Regions from separate parts of the Paenibacillus allorhizoplanae genome, predicted to be linked through region 1. Evidence: riboswitches for the same ligand, from Rfam matches in the RefSeq annotation. Region 1 holds a riboswitch; each other region holds the start of a gene.
The links. A riboswitch is a leader RNA that binds a small molecule or an ion and turns the genes downstream of it on or off. The one in region 1 is predicted to bind thiamine pyrophosphate.
Positions count from the first base shown of each region.

Region 2: it holds a riboswitch for thiamine pyrophosphate, as region 1 does, so the genes downstream of both, L6I86_RS28210 (thiamine phosphate synthase) here and thiC (phosphomethylpyrimidine synthase ThiC) in region 1, are expected to answer to the same signal.
Region 3: it holds a riboswitch for thiamine pyrophosphate, as region 1 does, so the genes downstream of both, L6I86_RS13845 (ECF transporter S component) here and thiC (phosphomethylpyrimidine synthase ThiC) in region 1, are expected to answer to the same signal.

Region 1 is NZ_CAKMMW010000043.1:9,287-14,639, forward strand. Features, by position in the region: gene L6I86_RS34340 (LacI family DNA-binding transcriptional regulator) at 1-648, opposite strand, end outside; gene L6I86_RS34345 (alpha-amylase family protein) at 891-4,010, shown strand; TPP riboswitch at 4,188-4,297, shown strand; gene thiC (phosphomethylpyrimidine synthase ThiC) at 4,390-5,353, shown strand, end outside.
Region 2 is NZ_CAKMMW010000024.1:7,776-13,128, forward strand. Features, by position in the region: gene L6I86_RS28185 (bile acid:sodium symporter family protein) at 1-495, opposite strand, end outside; gene L6I86_RS28190 (Lrp/AsnC family transcriptional regulator) at 541-990, opposite strand; gene L6I86_RS28195 (MBL fold metallo-hydrolase) at 1,099-1,848, shown strand; gene hflC (protease modulator HflC) at 2,185-3,057, opposite strand; gene hflK (FtsH protease activity modulator HflK) at 3,054-4,061, opposite strand; TPP riboswitch at 4,244-4,342, shown strand; gene L6I86_RS28210 (thiamine phosphate synthase) at 4,486-5,091, shown strand; gene thiO (glycine oxidase ThiO) at 5,107-5,353, shown strand, end outside.
Region 3 is NZ_CAKMMW010000007.1:54,169-59,521, reverse strand. Features, by position in the region: gene L6I86_RS13855 (energy-coupling factor transporter transmembrane component T family protein) at 1-735, opposite strand, end outside; gene L6I86_RS13850 (ABC transporter ATP-binding protein) at 726-2,225, opposite strand; gene L6I86_RS13845 (ECF transporter S component) at 2,230-2,826, opposite strand; TPP riboswitch at 2,967-3,076, opposite strand; gene L6I86_RS13840 (methyl-accepting chemotaxis protein) at 3,149-4,594, opposite strand; gene L6I86_RS13835 (DUF3105 domain-containing protein) at 4,795-5,353, shown strand, end outside.

The DNA.
Region 1 (5,353 bases):
TCGCTCTTTGAAACTGACGGCGAATTGATCATCGCCGATAAAAATAACACGCTTCGCGCTAGAAGAGAGCAGGCGTTGACAGGCCATTTTGCCAGCATCCAAATTGTTATTAAGCACACAATCGACTTCGATGAGCGGTTCATGATGGTCAATGAGGACGAGTGGAATCCCACTCTGTTTCAATGAAATAACAGACTGCACAGGAAAGGTGCCTGCTAGCAGCTGTCCTATGCAATGCGACGGATCGAGATAGGAAGGCATTTGCAATCCCAGTTGATGATGAGGTGCGATAGGAACGATGAGATGCTCAAAGCCTAATTCTTTGCTAGCTGCGGCAATACCAGTGAGAACCTTTCCCCAAAAAGGGTTGTCCTCTAAATAAGTAGACTGAATCCACACCAAGATATAGGGAGTGATTTCAGTTTTGGCGTGTGTATCTCCAATGACATGGCTGGCAGTTTGATAATGAGTTGGCGTGCGTTGTGGCTGCTTCTGCTTGAGTGTATAGCCCATCGCTTTCGCAGTCTCCTGAATACGAAGACGGTTCTCTTCACTAACGCCTGATTTACCAGATAAAGCTTGAGAAACGGTATATTTGGACATACCTAGTCGGTCGGCAATTTGTTGCATGGAAACTTTTGGGCTCATAGGTGACATCCTTCTATTACATATGTTAATTTTTCGAATCGAACCTAACAAATCTATTGTTCCTGATCAGGCGAATATTGTCAATGCGCGTTTATATAATGGGTTATGCAAAAAAAAAAGATTGACCACAACTCAGAAAGTGAGTAAATTATGTTCATAATTATGAGTTGTTAGCCTAACAAAAATAACAAAATGAGTATGAATTGACGATTGAACCCACACATCGATTTGGAGGATGAAGCATGCTTACAACGATCATATTTTACGACCCCACATTTCCATATGAAGGAATTCGACCCGATGACAAGGCTGTTGCACAGCTTGGAGAAATAGGAAGAGTGGTTGGAGCTGAGGGGCTAGAAGCGGCGCTGCAGCAGGGGGCAGATAACTTTATTCATCTCCACGGACGTTACTTTCCGAAGTCAGCATGGCAAGCAATCCTAACTCATGCGCGTAAGGGCAAAGGATTCGTACATCTGGGCAGCGCTCCTTTCCGAGTACCTTCTTACCAAGGCGCAGAGGGCTGGGAGCTGGAAATCGAGCAGACAGCGTATCATCAGCAGCTTCAAATTCATGAAATTCTTTCCGTAGACGACGCTCCTATTGCGGAGTATGCCGTGAATACTGAGCTGCCGTTGCTGGCAGGTAAAGAAAATCTGTTCGCCATTCAACCGACAGTTGGATTCGCGCTGCATGTGACACGTACCGATGATCATCCTGGTCAAATTGGTTCAAGTGGTCCGATGGATGCGCATTTCACGCCTCTTCTGAAGGGGATATCGAAGGAAGGACGCGAGGTGGCAGCGCCGATCGTGCTTCTTGAGAATACGAAGGGGGCATTCGCAGGGGGCCGGTGGATTTTCGCCAATGTGGTCACGGATGAAACCTTCTGGGGTAACGGTGGAGCCGCACTAGTTGGGGAGTTAGCAGGGTATACGAAGCGTGGTGTAACGGAAATATGGTTCAAGCCGAACTACGCTTGTTATGATCCGGGCGACCGCGCAGCGTTGACGGTTCAATTGCAGACACTCGCGAATCGTACAGGGGCTGTGTCTGAAAATGACTCATGGACATTCCATGTCCAAGTATCTAAAGACGGTGCAACATCACCGATCTGGACGACGGAATTCACGATGAATGCGTCACGCGAGCTCTCTTTTAAAAAGGTAAATATTCCTGTTGATATTGAAGCGGGTTATTATACAGCGGTTTGTAAAGCAGTAGCGAATACGGGGGAAACGCGCATTTTTAACCAAGGCTTCTGGGGATATGATGCCGAGTTGCTTCGCGAAGGGACGCCGATGTCCTGTGATCGCGACTACTTCTGGAAGGACGGACGTCCGCTTCCGATCGTTGGGATGACGTATATGACGAGCGATGTGGCGAGGAAGTTTTTGTTCTTGCCAAACGTTTCCGTGTGGGATCGCGATATTGCACAAATGGTTAAAGCGGGCATCAACCTGCTTCGTACTGGGGTGTGGTCAGCTTGGCGTCAAATCATGTTCGTAGACGGACATCCGTATGAGGAAGTGCTGCGCAGCATTGATGCCTTTATTTTGACTGCCAAAAGACATGGGATCGAAGTCACGTTCAATTTCTTCTCGTTTACACCAGAGCTGTGGGAGGGCGTGAATCCGTATTTGGATCCGCGCAGCGTGGAGGCACAGAAGCGGTTTATATCTTCGGTAGTGTCCAGACATAAGGAAACGACGAATGTGCATTGGGATCTGATCAATGAGCCATCAATGTTTAATCCGAGCAAGCCGTTTGCGGGGCCGCAGTCGGCACATGATGCGTTCGAGCATGAAGCGTATGTAGCTTGGCTGGAGGAGCGCCATGGGGATATTCGCAAGCTGCAAGAACGTTGGAATATGTCTCCTGCGGAGCTCCCGAGCTTCGCTAGTGTCCGCTTGTTGGATCCTTCTGAAGTGAACATGAGCACAACGGAAACGGTGGAGAAAAAAGGCTCACCATGGCTGGACTACACCCTTTTCACCATGGACATGCACAATCGCTGGGCGAAGGAATTGATCGCGACAATTCGTAGTATCAACCCTGCACAGTTGGCGACTGTAGGACAGGATGAGGGATTGGGCGCGCAGCGGCCATCGCCATTCTTTTATGCAGAAGCTGTGGATTATACGACGGTGCATACGTGGTGGTTGATGGATCAGTTGGTGTGGGATGGCATTTTCTCCAAGGCGCCGACGAAGCCGAGTTTGATTCAAGAAACGGGTATTATGTATGTAGAGACGGCAGATGGGCGTGCGAAGCGTTCGGAGTATGAGCTGCGTAATATTCTAGAGCGGAAATACGCCTATGCCTTCTCGACAGGTGGAGCGGGTGCTGTTCAGTGGATTTGGAATATCAACTTCTATATGAACAACATCAATGAGTCGCATATTGGGGCGCTTCGGGCAGATGGGACAGAGAAGCCAGAGGCGGATGTTTCCTACGATTTCGGGGCATTCATGGGAGAGATTCGTGATCTCTTCGTGGGCCGCAAATTAGAGGACGTCGTGGCTGTATTCCCGTATTCGAATGACTTTTCCACGCGCAAAGTAGCCGGTGATGCAACAGCGAAACTGACTCGCACTTTAGCTTATGGGATGAACGTACCGTTCCGCGGGTTGAGCGAGTATCATCTCGAGGCATTGACGTCGGATCAACCGAAGTTAATTATCGTGCCAAGTGCGCATAACTTTAGTGATGCCGCGCTTACGAAGTTGACGACGCATATACGTGAGAATGGCGGAACGCTGCTGTTTACAGGGCCGCTTGGTTTGAATGAGTACTGGGCACCTGTCGCTCGGTTGACGGATATTGTAGGTGAAACAGTGCTGGGTAACATTGTCCGCGAAGAGGCGATGGTGTTGGATGGCGAGATGGTTCCTGTGTCCTTCGGTGGTGCACGAATCGCTCAGTTGAATAAAGAAGTGCCACTTTCCGATGATGGCAAATGGAATTCCCAGCATGGCGTCGTTCGCAGCTACGAGCTGGGCAAAGGGCAGCTCATATGGTGTCCACTCCCAGTGGAGCTTGGTGAGCGCGATGATGTACTCGAGAAGCTGTACGCGTATGCGATGAAGTCAGCTGGTGTGGATGCGGAACTAACGTGGGTAAAAGGCGGGCAGTTGCCGGGCGTGTATGGGCGGAAGCTCAGCTTTGATAGCGGTTCGTTGTTCATCTTCGTCTCGGAGTTCAGCGTGGACGCGCAGATCGAAGTGACGGATCCGGCAACGGGCCTGAGCTATGCGTTCGAACTGGAAGCCGAACGTACGGTGATGTTCGCTGTGAATTCTGTCGGCGAGTTGTTGGCAGTGTATCGACCTGAGCAGGTGCAGGTTGAGTTGAAGCAGTAGACGAATAGCGGGTAGGCTAATTGAAGAAGCCTCTGAATGAGATGGAATTCTCATTTGGGGGCTTTTGGTTTTTAGCGGGGGGAGAGCAGCGGGATGTCGTCGATGAATGGCCAGTATGAATTAGATTTTGCCGAGCTATTGCAATATTTTGAATTAAAGTGTAGATTAAATACCTAAGTGCATAATCACGGGAGCTTGGTGAGACCAGGCTGAGAGGATAGTTATAACTATCGACCGTTAAACCTGATCTGGATAATGCCAGCGGAGGAACACAAGATCTCTTTGTATACTAAGAGACCGCCTCTATTTATAGATGCGGTCTTTTTTTCGCAGCATGAACCCTCCGCTTGATCATAATCAACTATAGGAGGCATGGAAAATGTCAATGGAAACTAGTAATGAAAAGGTCACAACATCAACATCCGCTTTTCCGGGAAGCAAAAAAGTTTATGTCGAGGGCTCACGAAAGGACATCAGGGTCCCCATGCGTGAAATCAAATTGAGTCCTACTACTGGGGCTTACGGAGAGCAGGAAAACGCCCCTGTTCGTGTATACGACACGAGTGGTGCTTATACAGATGAGGAAATCCAAACCGATATTCGTACAGGTATTGCTCCTAATCGTTTGAATTGGATTATAGAACGCGGCGATGTTGAAATTTATGAAGGAAGAACGATAAAACCGGAAGATAACGGATATACCAAGGAAGAGAACGTTACTGAAGTTTTTCCAGGCTTACATCGTCACCCAATGAGAGCGAAGACAGGTCGTAATGTAACCCAGATGCATTATGCACGGCAAGGTATCATCACGTCCGAAATGGAATATATCGCGATTCGCGAAAATGTATCTCCGGAATTTGTGAAAGACGAGGTCGCTCGTGGCAGAGCGATTATCCCTGCAAATATTAATCACCCTGAAAGTGAGCCTATGATAATTGGACGAAACTTTCTCGTTAAGATCAATGCGAATATTGGGAATTCAGCTGTTTCGTCTTCCATTGAAGAAGAAGTGGAAAAAATGAGATGGGCTACTCGCTGGGGTGCAGATAATATTATGGATCTCTCAACGGGTAAAAACATTCATACCACCCGGGAATGGATTATTCGTAATTCCCCGGTTCCCATTGGTACCGTGCCTATTTATCAAGCACTAGAGAAAGTGAATGGAAAAGCGGAAGATTTGACGTGGGAAGTGTACCGTGACACGCTTATTGAACAAGCTGAGCAAGGTGTCGATTACTTTACAATTCATGCTGGTGTTCTGCTGCGTTATGTTCCACTTACGGCCAAACGAGTGACAGGTATTGTTTCGCGAGGTGGATCCATTATGGCAGCATGGT
Region 2 (5,353 bases), on a different contig from region 1:
CAAACCTTTCATCATCGCAAACGTATCGAGCTGCACTTTGGTGCCAACCAATAACGAGAGCGTATACGGCACGACGAAGGGTGAAAGAATCGTATCCATCAGGATGATCGATAACGTTAATACAATATTGCCTCGATAAATGGCCACCCACACAAAGCTTGTAATCCCTGTTGGAATGGCTGCCGCCAAAATAAGTCCCGTAATTGTCAGCGGTTCATGACTATAGACAGCATGACCGAGTCCGAGTGCGATCAGCGGCATCCCGACATGCAAAATGAACAAAGTAGTGATAAGGGGCAGTGGCCCAACGACGACCTTAATGAATTCTTTGAAGCTCGAAGCGATGCTCCCCGAAAAAGTCATGAATGCAAACAACCATGGCGACAAATAAGTAAATCCAGATAAGTGACTTCCGAGTAGAACACCGATAAGGACACTTATGGGTGTGATCAGCGGCAAAATCTTTTCTAATTGACGATTTAATTGAGGCAGCATCTAGGTGAACATCCTTTCGTGACCAGCTTGAGGCGAAGCAGACTGCTATTTGACTTGCCCGATGGAAAGACTGACTTTGTAATTGCCATAGGTGAGAAGTTCATCCAGGAAAGCATTCAATTCAAGGGGCGTACGGACGCGCACTCTCATCCAATAACAGCCTTCGCCGCTGACGCGGTGCGTCTCTACAACACTCTCTTGGTGTTGAATATATGTGAGGAAAGCTTGATGTGCCGTATTAGATTTCATAAAAACAACGATAAACGCGTGCACGACCTGCCCGATTTTCTCGGGATTCCAGTTTACAGTATAACCCGTAATGATGCCGAGATCCTGGAGCTTGCGTACGCGTGCGCCGACCGCTTGGCCAGTTAGATGAACCTGTTGACCAATCGCTTTATGCGACTGAGTAGCATCTTGGAGCAAATGCTGTAAGATACGTAAATCGATCTCATCGATCGGTGGGTTGCTTAGCACGTGTTGAATTCCTTTCACAATGAAATGGAAAATCGTATATTCGTTTCAGCAGATTGTATGAGAAACAAGCCAATTATTTTACAATTGTAGCAGAACAACAATTAGAAGATAAGAGGTGCTTTGAAAATGAAGCTTCAACTCATTCGCCATGCCACATTTTGGCTGGAATACGCTGGCATTAAATTCCTGATTGATCCGATGTTTAGTGACGCGGGGGTAAACCCACCGATCGTGAATACAGCCAATCCTAGGCGAAATCCAATCGTGTCTCTGCCAGTTCCGTTAGCAGAAATAGGTCAACCAGACGTGATTATTGTGACACATTTGCATGGGGATCACTGGGATGGAGCAGCAGCGGAAGCACTGCCCAAATCAACGCCTATCCTGTGCCAACCAGGGGATGAAGGAGCCTTTACGGCAGCTGGATTCACGTCAGTAATGGCGATCCAGGAGTCACTTACGCAACAGGGAGTAACCTTGTTCCGAACATCTGGGCAGCATGGAACTGGGGAGATTGGGAAGTTGATGGGGCAGGTTTCGGGCTTTGTGTTCAAAGCGGAGAACGAGCCAACACTATATCTCGCGGGGGATACGATTTGGTGTGACGACGTACAGCAAGCGTTGGAAATGCATCTGCCAGATTGGGCAATCGTCAATGCGGGCGGTGCGCAGTTCGAAGTGGGGGATCCCATCACAATGGATGCGAACGATGTGGTGAGCCTGTGCCAGTACGCGCCATTCACGAAAATCGTTGCCGTGCACATGGATGCGATCAATCATTGTCATGTGACGAGAGCGGAGTTGCGGGACAGATTGGGAGTGGAAGGGTTGTTGGAGCAGGTTGTGATTCCGGAGGATGGGGCTTGGGTGTATTAACTCATAACCCATAACTCAATGCTAAGCCACTCCACGGTTCTCGCTCCCTCCTATATGTGCCATTGGATAAATACAGTAGAATGCGGATTTTGAGATGAAAAATCCAACTATGATTGGATAAATCCAATTTGAATGTCAGATTTTCCTACGAAATCGACCCATTTGGAAGGTTAAGAATGGAATTATCCAATGGAAGTTGAGAATGAACCTCCCAAAACGGTTAAATCACTGGATAAATCCAATGGCTGCTCATTGGAAAATGATTAATGACATAAATAAAAAGCATGCCATCCTCAGATGTGCATGCTTTTGTTACACTTACTTGGGGATCTACTATTATTTGCCAAGTAAAATTTTCGTATACGGAGAATCGATAGGCAGCATGATGACCGGCTCCCCTTTAAATGACACCAAGTAACTATCCAATGTACGGTAGAAATTGTAGAAGGCAGGATCCTGGCCGTAAGCGGAGTTGTAGATTTTAGCCGCTTCTTGCTCGCCTTCAGCCACAATTTTCTTCGCATCCGCTTGAGCTTGCGCGATCAACTCACTTGCCTGTCTGTCGGCTTTGGAGGTGATTTTCTTGGACTCTTCATCGCCCTCGGACAAGTACTTTGCGGCAATAGACTGGCGGTCAGAGATCATCCGTTTATACACGCTTTGCTTGTTGGAATCAGGCAGATCCGTGCGCTTGATGCGCACATCGACGATCTGGATACCATAGTTATCGCGCTCCATTAACTCGGAAACTTCCTTCGTAATCTCATCGTTCAAGTTACCACGTTGCGTGTTTTCACTAATGATATCGCTGTAATTGATCTCCGATAGCTTCCGTCTAACGGTGTTATATACTGCGGCATCAATACGCTCTTCTCCGCCAGTGATCGATTGAATCGTGCGCAAGAATTGCTGAGCATCATCAATCCGCCATACCGTATAGTTATCAACTTCGATCGGCTTCTTATCTTTGGTCAAAATGGAAGTAGGTTTGCTGTCATACACCATCTGATATTTAGGAAGCGTGCGAACCGATTCAATGAATGGGATTTTAAAATGAATGCCAGGTTCTGTTTGGATACGAACAGCTTCTCCGAATTTGAGAACGACGCGGTATTGGCCTTCTTTGACAATAAAGATGGAAATCAAGAAGAAAATGACGAGAACGACACCAAGGATGGATCTCAAAATCCATTTGCTTTGTAAGGTCATTTCGCAGTCCCTCCAGTCGTGCCGGCCGCAGCAGCAGGTGTGCGCAACAGCTCATTAATTGGTAAATATTTGACCGTTTCGCCAGTGCTGTCGCTGATGAAAATTTTGGCGTTTGGCAATATTTTCTCTAACGTCTCGATGATGAGCCTGCTCTCTGTAACTGATTTATTATTGGCATACTCCGCATACAGGGCATTAAACTTCGCCACATCTCCCTGCGCATTCAAAATCCGTGATTTCTTCTGTGCTTCGGCATTCTCAAGCAATGCTTGAGCGTTACCGCGCTCCCTAGGAAGGATATCATTTTCGTATTTCGTCGCCACGTTAATCTTCGTGTTTTTCTCTTCGCGTGCGTTGGTTACATCTTTAAACGCATTCTGCACATCGCCAGCTGGCGGCTCGATATCTTGGAATTTCAAATCGACAATATGAATACCCGTTTGATACTTCGTCTGCATCTCAATCAATCGTTCTTTGACCTTGCCTTGGACCTCGGTTTTTCCTTCGGTAATGGCAAAGTCTAGCGCAGTAGCGCCGATAACGGAACGAATCGCTGCGCTTGTGGAGTTACGTAGGAACAGTTCGGCATTATCAATATTGTACAAGTAGTTACGCATGTCACTGATATTCCATTCCACCACGGCATCAGCGGATAAAATATTTTCATCCCCCGTAATCATCATCGCTTCTTCTTCTACGGGAGTGATTTTGCCACCCACTTCACGGAAGCCGATTTGGATACGTTGTGTCTTTTTGGCAGGTAATACAATCACCTGTTGAATAGGGAAAGGGAGTTTAAAGTGAAGCCCAGCTTCCTTCTCTGTTGTATATTTGCCTAATGTTAAAATAGCCGCCTTCTCATGCTCCTGTACCGTGTAGAAGGTGGACGATCCAAAAATAAGGGCGAGAACAATAACAAGGCCGATAACAATTTTGGTCATCAAGCCTGGCGGGAGGGAAGAGGGTCTTCGTCGATCGGGTTCTGGCAGTACAAATGGTTCCATGGCAAACACCCCTTAATATAAGTTTTACTGATACTCTATACGGGAAGTTTTGGAAATGGTTTCAATAGAGAGACGTAATTCTCAGCGTGCTGAGAATGGCTAGGTCAACTGCAAGTTGAAACGGAAAATTGTTATTTCCAAGAGTTGGCTGTCATGCTATGATGTTTAGTAATTGCATACGAATGAATCCCTAGGGGCGCCGAGAGGCTGAGACAGTGTAGACTGAACCCTTTGAACCTGATCTGGTTTATGCCAGCGGAGGAAAGTGGAACGAGTTTTGGAGCCGATTTTATATCTGTTTATGATGAGGCAGCCTACAACCACTTTCCTGAGGAAAGTGGTTTTTTTGTGTTTACGAGCAAAGTCAGGATGAAGGGCGCTGGTGAAAGAGAAGCGATGTTGCGTGAAAGGAGTCGAGCCTTGCGTGTCACAGAAAGAACTGCATGTTATATCGGGCGGGAAGCATACATGGTCCGAGATCGCAAAGATTGCGGCGCAGATCCACCCATATGTCACAGCGATTCATATTCGCGAGAAAACGAAGTCCTTGGATGAAGTGTTTATCGGTGTTCAGTACTTGTTGGAGCAAGGGATTCCAGCCAAAAGCCTGTACGTCAACGGTCTTCCCTCTATCGCTCTAGCCTTGCAAACAGGGGGGCTTCAACTTCCAGGTACAACGCCGTCTCTTGTTATTCAGGATGAGTTTTGCCGCGGGATACAGCGCATCGGAGTCTCTGTGCACCATGCAGATGAGGCAAAATGGCGTGAAAAAGAAGGGGCCGATTATGTTATGTTCGGTCATATTTTTGCGACAAACTCTAAGCAAGGCGTGCCGCCTAGGGGCTTGGAGCAGTTAAAACAACTAGTTAATCACGTTAATATTCCTGTGATTGCGATAGGCGGGATGACACCTGCGAGGGTAAAGTCCGTTCTGGATACAGGAGCATCTGGCATCGCAGTAATGAGCGGAATATGGGATGCAGCGGATCCCCTTGGAGCCGTTCTGGCCTATCATGATGAGCTTCAATAAATAGAGGTGAGCGAAATGTCAGCATCAAGATCAGATGTCATCATCGTTGGCGGCGGTGTTATCGGTACATCCATCGCGTATTACTTGGCTAAAAGAGGGCAATCCGTCACGCTGTTGGAGCGCAGCCAGCTAGGCACCGAAGCCTCGGCTGCGGCCGCAGGCATGCTCGGTGCGCAGTCCGAGATGGAAGACACGGGCGCCCTGTTCCAGTGGGCGCGCCAAAGCCGTGCCATGTTCCCCGAGCTGAGCGGGGAACTTCGAG
Region 3 (5,353 bases), on a different contig from region 1:
GAGGACGACCCAGTAGAGACTGTAATATACATCTAACATCGAATAAGAAGATACATAATAATACGTGCGTTTACGATTCATCGAAAAACGCTTCGCTTCCATCGCCACCGCCGTCCGATGGGCACGGCGAATGCTTTGGGCCAGCAGCGGAATGGCAATCATCCGCATCGTGGTGTACCAAGATGTCAGCGGATTTCGCTGCTGACGCTTGCCCCTAACCTTGAGCGCATAGCGAAGCGTCTGCAGCTCCTCTAGAATGACTGGCAGCATGCGCAGCGCTGCCAGGAAGCTGTACGCGTACTTCGGCGCGACCTTCCACTGCTGCATCATCGCGTAGAACAACGCGACAGGCCGTGTGGTCAAGCTGAACAGCAAGCCAACGGAGGCAACTTGGACGCCGCGTAAACCAAGATGGATCCCGCGGTAGAAGCTTTCCTCGGTAATTCGAATGATCCCGAGATGAAACCATTCAGTCTCACCGATACCGAACATCATCATCCCCGCTGTGGAGGAAACGAAAATCAGCAGAAATGGCGACGCATAAAGCAGCAGTCTCTTCGTTGGATGTCCGGATAATAGCGCTAGCGGAAGCAACGCGCCTAATGTCAGGAACAGCATCATGTTGAGATTATGGGTGAAGACGACAATGATGAATAGCAGAATCGATAAGACAAGTTTCACGCCGGGATTCACCCGATGCAGCCACGTTTCACGAAAGGGGAACGTTATTTGCATACCAGTGGCTCACCTCCCGGAGCAGCATAAACAATGGGTGCGTGCGCGACTTCCGTCACGCGCCCGGCCTCGACCTGCCAGACGCGCGTGGCCCAGCGCTGGACGATCTCGTGATCGTGTGTCACCATCACGATCACAGTCCCGCTGGCGCGCAGCCGCTCCAGCTGCTCGAGCATGCGCAGCGTGCCGCTCGCATCGAGCCCGAAGGTGGGCTCATCCAGCAGCAGGATGCGTGGCCCGCGAACCATCGCGGATGCCACACTGAGCCTGCGCTTCTGGCCCAGCGAGAGCTGGAACGGGTGCCGCTCGCGCAGCGCGAGCAGGTCGTACTCCCGGAGCAGCAGCTCAGCCGCTGCCCACTGCCCATTCTTCGGCTGACCCTCTGGCAAGCCATAGGTCAGCTCCTCCTCCACGGAGTTCGTGACGAACTGGAACTCCGGGTTCTGGAACACAAAGCCGACTCGCTCCGCAAGGTGCTCGACTTTGTTGCCCTTCACGCCCGCGATCAGACAGCTTCCGCGGGTTTGGATGAGCCGCATGATCGCGAGGAGGAGCGAGCTTTTGCCTGCACCGTTGGCACCGACAACGGCGATCCAATCACCTGGATAGACGCTAAAGTTATCCACAGAGGTCCTGATCTGCCCGCCGCGAACACCGACGAAATCATGGAAGGCCATAACGGGTACTAGCGGCCCCACATTGATGGACTGCATGTTCCCTTGGCCCTCTCCCTTCACATTCGCCTGCGGATTCTCCTTGGCGTAATCCTCCCACACCTCGGGATACCAGATACCGTATTCCCTCATTTGCTCTTTATAAGCTTCAAACATGGCAAGCGGCGGCCCATCAGCCAACACCTTACCTTCCGGTGTCAGAATGATCAATCGATCGAGCAAATCTAGCATGCCGCTAATTTTGTGCTCGACGATAAGGAGAGTTTTGTCCCCGCTGATTGCTCGAATCGTGTCCCATACCTGCTTCGTGCCCTCATCATCCAACAGCGCCGTGGGCTCATCGAGAAAGAGCACCTCTGGCTCAAGCGCCAGCACACTTGCAATCGCTAGCCGCTGCTTCATCCCTTGGGACAGCGTACTAATTAACGTATGCGCATCAGGCACATGTAACCCGACCAATTCCAAGTAATACAGTATGCGCGCAGGCATATCTTCCCGCGGCACTTCCTGATTTTCCAACACGAACGCGATCTCTTCGTCGATATAAGGCATACAGAATTGTGTATCCGGATCTTGAAACACATACCCCCACCGGCTAGGCCTTCGAATCTCATCTGCTTTGAGCGGAAGCTCAATCATATCCGGGACAATTCCACTCAGTACCTGAAGCAGGGTCGATTTGCCACAGCCGCTAGGTCCCAACAGCAGTACCTTCTCACCCCGCTCGATGGAAAAGGAAACCCCCTGAAAAATCAGGGGGGCGTCATCGCCGGGATATTTTAACCGCAGATTTGTAACGCTCATTCCTTCGCTCATCTCGTTACCCCAATACGTCGTAATCTTTTTCGGAAACAGGACGAATCAGATTCAGTACACCCGTGCGGGATAAGGCACCTGTCAAATAATAGGCGAACACACCCGCAATCAAAGCACTGCCCAGTAATCTTAAACCAATGAATAATAGATAATTCCAGAATGCCAGCTGATCGATATAGCCATAGTACGTATCCACAAAGATGGACATGATGGCGGAAGCGAAGGCAGCAAGTATTGTTACTCCCACATTGGTGCGACGATAGCGGAAAGCCGCGAACACCAGCTCAGCACCAAGCCCTTGCAATAATCCAAAGACGAGCGTCGATACGCCCCAATGGCCGCCATACAAGGCCTCAATCGTTGCAGCCGCGACCTCAGCTAACAGGGCAACACCTGGTTTGCGGATCACAAGAAACGCGAAAGTTGCCGCCATGAACCACATACCATAACTCAGCTGCTCGGCATGTAAGCCTAGCGGCTTCATGAGATCATAAATCGGTCCCCAAATCCGATAAATCACACCAAACACGGCTGAAATGACAATGGTGATCAAAATATCTGTCAGCTTCAACCCTTTTTTGCTTGCTTCCTTTTGCGCCATCTTCTTCTCGACTCCTTTTTCCTAATTCATATTTGTCAATGAGATAGGCGAACACGCCAACCTTGGATACATGGTCTCTTTTGCCCCTTAAGAACAAAAAAAGCCTACCAGAATACCGGCAGGCTTGAACATTTGTGCATAAAAAAAGCACATCAGGTCTCTACGCTGGCATTATCCAGATCAGATTAACGGTCAGTGGCATAGGGCCACTATCTCAGCCTGACTTCATCAAGCACCCGTGTTGCTATTCATTTGGCTTAACTGTAGCGGATTAGCCGCTCTTTGGCAATCCTTTTTTTCCCAAAAAGTCTGCGTTGGACGTTTATTTCTCGATCAGATGCTTCAGATCCTGTGTCAATCCGTTTAATTGACGGATGCTGTCTACGATATTCTGCACCCGATGCTGCTGCACTTCCGCGCTAGCCAGCACTTCTTGAACGGATGCTGCAGACTCCTCGGTAATCGCTGCAACGGAAGTCATCTCTTCCGCTACCCGCTGCGATGAGATCTGCAATTGTTGATTCATGCGTTGCAAGTGCGACGCCTGCTCCATCACTTCCGCTGTATTCGTGTTGATAACCTCGAACAATTGATTCACGCTATCTGTCGATTTCTTACCGGATTCTACGGCAGTAATGCCAATGGCAACCTTCTCTACGGCCGTCACAACTTTGGCCTGAATGGAACCGAGAATTTCCGAAATATCCGTCGATGCGATGTGTGCATTCTGCGCCAACTTCCGAATTTCGTTTGCTACAACGGAGAAGCCTTTCCCGTGCTCACCTGCACGAGCAGCCTCGATCGAAGCATTCAGCGACAATAGATTCGTCTGGTTCGCAATATCTGCGATCGTGGAAACGATATTCCCGATCTTCACGTTTTCTTCATTCACTTCATTCATGATGTCGGAGGTCTCAGTGACGATGACGGTGATATCATTGATTTTGAGCGACAAATCTTCCATCTGGGTCTTGCCTTCGTTCGTCATTCTCGCTGTATCCCGTGATCTGCTGCTCATCGTATTCGATGCCGCAGTGGTCTGCTCCACAGTCTCATTCACATTCTGAATAGCGGATGTAATATCGTTAATGCTGGACGCTTGTGATTCAATACCAATCGTAATCTCCTGAAAAGCAGCAACGACTTCCTCCGTAATTCTACCTGTTACTGCAGCATTCTCTTGCAGATTTCCACTAGATGTACCCAGTACCTCTGTCGTATTACGAATACCTAACAGCACTTCATCCGTTTTGATCTTTGCGATCTCCGATTGCTTCGCACTTCTGGCAACATTCGTTAACATTCTCCTACCAATCTGACTTTGACCGATGAGTGTCATGATCGTAAGCAGATAAAAAGCATTAACCCCAATCGGATCCACATGTGGCGTTAGCGTCGTTATGTAAACATTCATATTAATCAGCCCTAGCACACCATTGAGCACGAGCGGCTTGTAGTCCATGTATAAAGAAATGAGCGCTAAGCTTAAGTACAAAATAAATAAACCAAACAAAGAGGCACTATGTGACATGAAAAAATAAGAAATCGCACTAAGCCCAACCGCAATTACATACTTCGTATACGGAATAGCAATCTTCTTCCAAGTTAAAATCGTGCATACAATGGCAATCGGTACGCCGACCGAAGAAAGGGTTATCATCATAGATGCAGATGTATACGCAGCCGCGACTCCAAGTGCAAGACACGCCCATAAAAGCTTAACCATTAAGCTATTCCTTCTGTTTAATTCGAGCAGTTGATCCGTCATCGTGACTCCCCCTAAATAACTTTCTACATAATCAGACATTTCTTTACAGCATTCAACAAGTAGCGCGCCAAACCCTCTATTTTCCATGCCAAAATCAGGATAACATTAGAAGTTGACTTCCACCCCTTAGAAAAACTACAATTTGTAGTGTCCTCATTATTTTTCAACAAAGGAACTTATTCAGGGTGGATGATTCCACGATGCAGAAAGGGATTGAAATGATGACCATATTGCTCTATATCGGACTAGCTCTATTCATTGCAGCTATCATTGGTTATGTACTCGCAGCAAGAATAAACAAAGACAACACCTCACGGTTGAAAAAGGCTGAAAAGCAAGCCCTGAAAAAGAAACATAAAACATGGCTCCTTCTCTCACATGCCCTGCTCATTATCGCTCTCGGCAGTGTTGGTACTTCACTCATTCAAAGCTCCGCAGGCAAATACAGCCTAGATAAGCTTAATTTCCATGCCAACATTCAGGTCACAACAGATAAGGATTACGGACGCGATCACAAAGATGGCACCCTGATGTATGAGATGAAAATCCCTACTTCAGGTACGCACAGCCCTCATGATTTGAAATTCGGTTTCTATAAGGAGAGACCTGGGTACGAGATGCTTGTCCACAACTTGGAGCACGGCGATATCATCATCCATTACCATCCCGATGCACCGAAGGAGCTGAAAGATCGACTTGACTACTTGACCCACTTCAAGACGGCTGGTGCTGGTGTTCTCGCAGTTCCGAATGTGGATG